Linked DNA regions of Cellulosilyticum sp. I15G10I2. The protein of the gene in region 1 binds, or shares a complex with, the protein of each later gene. Links are inferred from orthologs where the notes say so. Each region holds a gene or a part of one and is shown in the gene's direction. Other genes may lie near its edges.

Region 1 (3,492 bases):
ATGAAGAACTTGAAGCATTATCTGTAGTAGATGTATTAAGAAGAGGCGAGGTGGAAGTTATCATGGTAGGGGTAACGGGGACACAGGTAAAAAGTGCCCGTAATATTAGTATTCAAATGGATTGTGTTATAGATGAATTGAATCATGATGCTATTGATATGATTGTACTGCCTGGGGGTGTGCCTGGGATTTACAACCTAGAGAAGAATGAATTGGTACTAGAAAACATTAAATCATTTAAATCACAAGGTAAATGGCTGGCCGCTATTTGTGCAGCGCCGAGTATACTTGGCAAATGCGAGCTGCTTATAGGTGAGAAAGCAACTTGCTATCCAGGAAATGAGAAGTATTTAAAACAATGTGAATATATAAATGAAGGAACTGTTGTCAGTCATAAGATTATAACCAGCAAGGGAGTGGGAACAGCTTTAGAATTCGCATTTACCATATTAAAGGTCCTAAAAGGCAAAGGTGTTGCAGATACAGTTAAAGAGGCGATGCTTGTAAGAACTATATAATTAAGGCTGCTTAATACGAAGCAGTAAAGGAACACAATGCCTAAAAGGTTTATTGTGTTCCTTTACTGCTTGCAAAACAAACGCGTATAAGTAAAAATATGTAGTAATACTTTACATGGTAAAGATAGTCGTATATATTCTTTCAAATACTAGGGATAATTCATTATCATTTATGTACTGAACATTTAATTCATCAAATGCACTTTTTACTTTATGTATATTGAGTTGGTAGATATGAGAAATCATTTGTGGATCATAAACCTTTTCGGCACCATACTGCCATTGGCGTTTAATCAGTTTGCAAATATAGCTTGGCAAACTAAATAATAAACTAAAAAAGCTTATTTTATCAATAGTTGAAATTTCTAAGCTGCTCATGGCATCTAAGAGATCGTCTGTTTCTACAGATAATAACTTAGCAACATCACTTGCCGCATAAGGTATGGTATTCGATTTTAAAAAAATATCTATTTCCTCAAGTTTGGGACGTATATTTTGGCTATATATTTTGTCGAAACTTACAAGGGATATACACTCGCTAGAAAATTTATCCATAGCAATAAATCCTTCCTGTATTAAAATAACATGTTACAAAACTATTACATACATTTATTATAAAACAAACCCTATAGTGAATACTATATGTAATACTTGGAATATAATAAGATGTAAATAAATACTATATTTGTCTATAGAAATAGTATACAATTAAATATGGATTTTATAAATGACATATGATATAATAATTGAATGTTAGTTTAAAATGCTATATTTATGCGTTGGCATTACTTAAAATGGACTAAAAACCTTAAGGAGGATAAAATAATGAATACACAAATGGAAAAGATGGAAAGAAGTCAGGTAAAACTTACAGTAGAAGTAAGTGGAGAACAAATATCTAAAGCGATAGATAAAGCTTATCAAGCGATGAAAAAAGACTTTAATGTACCAGGTTTTAGAAAAGGGAAAGTGCCTCGCCCAATGGTGGAAAAAATGTACGGGATAGAAGTGTTCTTTAATAAGGCAGCAGATATTGTTATAGATGAAACATTATGGGATGCTATTGAAGAAAACAAAGTTGAAATTGCAGCGCGTATCAGACCTAATGAGCTGGAAGTTGTCGAAATGACAAAAGAAGCTATGAAATATACAGCGATTATTACAATTAAGCCAGAAGTAGTTTTAGGTGACTATAAAGGATTACAGGTTGAGGTAGAGCAATTAGCAGTAGCAGATGAAGAAATTGATAAGCAAATTACTGCAGAGGCAGAAAAAAATGCACGTGAAATTACAGTTTCAGACAGAGCGGTAGAAGATGGTGATAAAGTTATTATTGATTTTGAAGGCTTTGTAGACGGTGTACCATTTGAAGGTGGAAAAGCCGAAGATTATACGCTTGTTATTGGTTCAAAATCATTTATTGATACCTTCGAAGAACAATTAATCGGAAAATCAATTGGAGAAGAAGCAGACATCAATGTAACTTTCCCAGAAGAGTATCACTCAAAAGAATTAGCTGGAAAAGCTGCAATGTTTAAAGTAACTATTAAAAGCATTACTGTAAAAGAATTACCAGAAATTAATGATGACTTTGCGTCAGATATTTCAGAATTTGATACTTTAGCTGAATACAAAGAAGACATTAAGGCAAAACTGTTAAAGCAAAAAGAAGCAAATAAAGCTTCACAAACTGAACAAAAAGCTATAGAAGCAGCAGTGAAAAATGCAACGATAGAAGTTCCAGAAGCTATGATTGAAGAACAAGTAGATAGAAATATTAAATCATTTGCACAGCGTATGCAATCACAAGGACTGCAAATCGAGCAATACTTACAGTTTACAGGTCAGACAATGGATAGCTTTAGAGAAAATTTCAAAAAAGATGCCGAAAATCAAATAAGTACACGTTTATTATTAGAAAAAGTTGCTGAGACAGAAAATATTACAGTATCTGATGAAGAGCTAGATGAAGAGTTAAAGGCTATTGCAGCGCAATACCAGATGACTTATGAAGAACTTAAAAAATCATTTGCTGAATACGAGAAAGAAACTTTATCAGCTGATGTTAAAGTTCAGAAAGCAGCTAAACTTATAACTGATTCGGCTCAAGTAGTAGAAATTTAAGTATAAGAAGATGTGAGGAGGCGACTAAAATGAGTTTAGTTCCAGTTGTTGTTGAACAAACCAATAGGGGAGAAAGATCATATGATATTTATTCCCGTTTATTAAAAGATCGTATTATTATATTAGGAGATGAGGTTAATCATATTACAGCTAACCTTATCGTTGCACAGCTTTTGTTTTTGGCGGCTGAAGATCCTGATAAAGATATTATGCTCTATATTAATAGTCCAGGTGGATCTATCACAGATGGTATGGCGATATATGATACAATGCATCATATTAAGCCAGCTGTTTCAACGATTTGTATGGGTATGGCGGCAAGTATGGGTGCCTTTTTGCTTGCAGGAGGAGCAAAAGGTAAGCGTTTTGCGCTTCCAAATGCAGAAATTATGATCCATCAGCCTTTAGGTGGTGCTAAAGGTCAAGCCACAGATATTCAAATCCAAGCAGAACATATTCTTAGAATCAAAGATAGAATGAATCGCATGCTTGCGGAAAATACGGGGAAACCTCTAGAAAAAATAAAACAAGATGTGGAAAGAGATTACTTTATGACGGCATTAGAAGCTAAGGAATATGGCATAATAGATAAAGTCATAGAACCACAATAATAAAAGAGAGGTGTGCAATGCCTACAAAATTTGATGATACAAAACAACTACGCTGCTCTTTTTGCGGCAAAACACAAGAACAAGTCAAGCGTCTTATTGCAGGGCCTAATGTGTATATTTGTGATGAGTGTATAGAATTGTGTTCAGAAATTATTGAAGAAGAATTAGAAGGGGCTTATGAAGAAGACGAAGCTGTAGACATGCCAAAGCCTAAGGAAATTAAAGCACACTTAGATGAG
Region 2 (3,427 bases), on another replicon or contig:
TATAAGCATACAAATTTTATAATTCACGCGTTTGAGGCTGTTCATAAACTAAAATGAATAGTGCGCTCATTTTAGTTTGAAAAATTGCCTAGATTTCTAGAAATCTGATAGTGAGTAGCTGAAGAATTCGGTGCTCACTGAGCAGTCCTAAAAAAAACCTTGACAAGAAGCGACGGGAATGATAGAATCGTTCAGTGTGTAATAGTATGCATAAAAATGAACCTAAAGGGGGATTTATGTTGTACCATTTGAAAGACACGAAAAAGATTGTGGGAACAAAACAGACTTTAAAATGGTTAGAACGAGAAAATGTTAAGCTTGTGTTTGTTGCCAAAGATGCCGATGACCGAGTTACAAGTCAAGTGGTAGAGCTTGCAAAAGCTAAAAATGTCGAAGTTAAGTATATTGATAGTATGCATGAACTGGGCAAAGAATGTAACGTTGAAGTGAAAACTGCAGTAGCAGCAATTATTGAGTAAGGAGGAGGTGCCAGAATGCCAACATTTAACCAATTAGTACGTAAAGGAAGAAAAGAAATCGAGAAAAAGTCAACTGCGCCAGCATTGCAAAAAGGATTTAACTCTTTGCATAAACGTGCAACAGATATCTCTGCGCCACAAAAAAGAGGTGTTTGTACAGCAGTTAAAACAGCTACACCAAAAAAACCAAACTCTGCTCTTCGTAAAATTGCAAGGGTACGTCTTACAAATGGGATTGAAGTTACAGCTTATATTCCAGGTGAAGGACACAACCTTCAAGAGCATAGCGTTGTATTAATCCGTGGTGGTAGGGTAAAAGACTTACCAGGTACACGTTACCACATTATCCGTGGTACATTAGATACAGCAGGTGTTGCGAAAAGACAACAAGCTCGTTCTAAATACGGTGCTAAAAAAGGCAAAAAAGGTGCAGCAGCAACTAAAGGTAAAAAATAATTAGGAATTAATTGGTGCCCAACTTACACAACTAAAGCTGATAAATCAGATTTTAAATAGATGAGTAACAAGGGCGCGCACGATCCTCAAATTTGAGGACGAGTACCGATGATATTTCACAGATATTAGTTAAGGAGGGAAGACCGTGCCACGTAAAGGACATGTAGCAAAAAGAGATGTATTAGCAGATCCTCTTTACAATAGTAAGTTAGTAACAAAACTTATTAACAACATTATGTTGGATGGTAAAAGAGGTAAAGCACAAAAGATAGTTTATGGTGCGTTTGACATCATTAAAGAAAAAACAGGCAGAGATGCTTTAGAAGTTTTCCAAGAGGCATTAGAGAATATCATGCCAGTATTAGAAGTAAAAGCACGTCGTGTTGGAGGTGCTACTTACCAAGTACCAATGGAGGTGCGTCCAGAAAGACGTCAAACATTAGGCCTTCGTTGGTTAACAACTCACACACGTAAGCGTGGAGAAAAAACAACAACACTTGCTCTTGCAGCAGAGCTTTTAGATGCACTTAACAGCACTGGTGGATCAGTTAAGAAAAAAGAAGATACACACAAAATGGCAGAAGCAAATAAAGCATTTGCTCACTACAGATGGTAGGCTATTAATCCAAAGGAGGAATTACCTTGGCAGGAAGAGAATATCCGCTAGAGCGCACCCGTAATATTGGTATTATGGCGCATATTGACGCGGGGAAAACAACTCTTACAGAGCGTATCTTGTTTTATACCGGTAAGACATACAAAATCGGAGAAGTTCATGAAGGCGGAGCCACTATGGACTGGATGGAACAAGAACAAGAACGTGGTATTACAATCACATCTGCAGCTACGACATGTTTTTGGAAAGACAATCGTGTTAATATCATAGATACACCTGGGCACGTAGACTTCACAGTAGAAGTTGAACGTTCACTCCGTGTACTAGATTCTGCTGTTGGCGTATTCTGTGCAAAAGGTGGGGTTGAACCTCAATCTGAAACAGTATGGCGTCAAGCTGATAAATATAAAGTACCACGTATGGCTTTTGTAAATAAAATGGATATCATGGGCGCTGACTTTTATAGAGCAGTAGACATGATGAGAACAAGACTTGGTGCTAATGCAATACCAATCGAGTTACCTATTGGTGCAGAAGACCAATTCGTAGGGGTTATTGACCTTATGAAAAACAGAGCCTTCATCTACAAAGATGATTTAGGCAAAGAAATAGAAGAAACTGATATTCCAGCAGATCTTTTAGATAAAGCTGAACAATACAGAAACGAAATGATTGAAGCAATCTGTGAATCAGATGAAGACCTTACAATGAAATATCTTGAAGGTGAAGAAGTAACAGAAGAGGAACTTAGAACAGCACTTAGAACTGCTGTAATCAATGTTCAAATCATTCCGGTACTTTGTGGTTCAGCTTACAAAAATAAAGGGGTACAAAAACTTTTAGATGCTGTTGTTGAATATATGCCAGCACCTACAGATATCCCTGCTATTAAAGGGATTGACCCTGAAACTGGTGAAGAAATGGAAAAACATTCATCAGATGAAGAGCCATTTGCAGCCCTTGCATTTAAGATTATGACTGACCCATTTGTTGGGAAACTTGCATTCTTCAGAGTTTATTCAGGTTCAATAGAATCAGGTTCATATGTACTCAACTCAACAAAAAACAAAAAAGAACGTATTGGACGTATCTTACAGATGCATGCAAATACAAGACAAGAAATTGCTAAAGTTTATTCAGGAGATATAGCTGCTGCTGTTGGTCTTAAAGGTACAACAACAGGAGATACATTGTGTGATGAAGGTCACCCTGTAATCTTAGAATCTATGGAATTCCCAGAGCCAGTTATTGAAGTAGCTATTGAGCCAAAAACAAAAGCTGGTCAAGAAAAAATGGGTATTGCACTTGCAAAACTTGCAGAAGAAGACCCAACTTTCAGAACGTTTACAAATACTGAAACTGGGCAGACAATCATCGCAGGTATGGGAGAACTTCACTTAGAGATTATCGTAGATCGTCTTTTACGTGAGTTTAAAGTAGAAGCAAATGTAGGAGCACCACAAGTTGCTTACAAAGAAACAATGGCTAGAGATGTGGAAGTTGATTCTAAGTATGTAAAACAATCAGGTGGTAGCGGACAATATGGACACTGTAAAGTTAGATTCTCTAGACTTGATCCTAACTCTGAACATACTTATGAATTCGTAAGTACAGTAGTGGGTGGTTCAATTCCAAAAGAATATATCCCTGCAGTAGACAAAGGAATCCAAGAAGCAATGGCAGCAGGTCCACTTGCAGGATACAAAGTATTAGGTATTAAAGCAGAGTGTTACGATGGTTCATACCATGATGTTGACTCATCAGAAATGGCCTTCAAGATCGCAGGTTCTATGGCATTTAAAGATGCAATGAAAAAAGCAGGCGGAACACTTCTTGAACCTATTATGAAAGTTATTGCAACTGCACCAGAAGAGTA

The links. Proteins that work in one complex are often made in the same cells at the same time.
Region 2: the proteins of tig (region 1) and rpsG are in contact, whole or in part, in a crystal structure (PDB 3GTY), measured with the Thermotoga maritima proteins. The link is inferred for Cellulosilyticum sp. I15G10I2 from one-to-one orthologs. Residues at the interface, in WP_004081061.1 of Thermotoga maritima: Glu122, Val124, Val129, Leu130, Tyr133, Glu188, Gly259, Ile262, Tyr263, Glu266, Ser270, Glu273, Gln274, Glu277, Arg308, Gln311, Ile312, Ser315, Tyr316, Glu325, Arg329, Arg336, Leu363, Phe366, Trp367, Arg373, Leu377, Arg381, Leu384, Glu387; in WP_004081843.1 of Thermotoga maritima: Lys34, Lys52, Lys55, Glu59, Arg62, Gln63, Glu66, Asn67, Lys69, Val71, Arg95, Ala109, Lys110, Lys111, Gly112, Arg113, Pro114, Glu117, Glu121, Ile124, Ala125, Tyr127, Asn128, Asn129, Thr130, Gly131, Lys135, Asp139, Arg142, Met143.

Annotation. Positions count from the first base shown.
Region 1 is NZ_FMMP01000028.1:273,533-277,024, reverse strand. Bases 613-3,492 are described here. They hold tig (trigger factor), read left to right. Parts: upstream 613-1,343; coding sequence 1,344-2,642; downstream 2,643-3,492. Other genes in these bases: clpX (ATP-dependent Clp protease ATP-binding subunit ClpX), read left to right, coding at 3,271-3,492; clpP (ATP-dependent Clp endopeptidase proteolytic subunit ClpP), read left to right, coding at 2,672-3,253; BN3326_RS20270 (hypothetical protein), read right to left, coding at 630-1,073. In the rest of the region: BN3326_RS20275 (DJ-1 family glyoxalase III), read left to right, coding at 1-518. UniProt on the Bacillus subtilis protein: Involved in protein export. Acts as a chaperone by maintaining the newly synthesized protein in an open conformation. Functions as a peptidyl-prolyl cis-trans isomerase.
Region 2 is NZ_FMMP01000009.1:58,053-61,479, reverse strand. Bases 1-2,815 are described here. They hold rpsG (30S ribosomal protein S7), read left to right. Parts: upstream 1-1,080; coding sequence 1,081-1,551; downstream 1,552-2,815. Other genes in these bases: fusA (elongation factor G), read left to right, coding at 1,578-2,815; rpsL (30S ribosomal protein S12), read left to right, coding at 495-935; BN3326_RS08940 (ribosomal L7Ae/L30e/S12e/Gadd45 family protein), read left to right, coding at 237-479. Outside these bases: more of fusA, read left to right, coding at 2,816-3,427.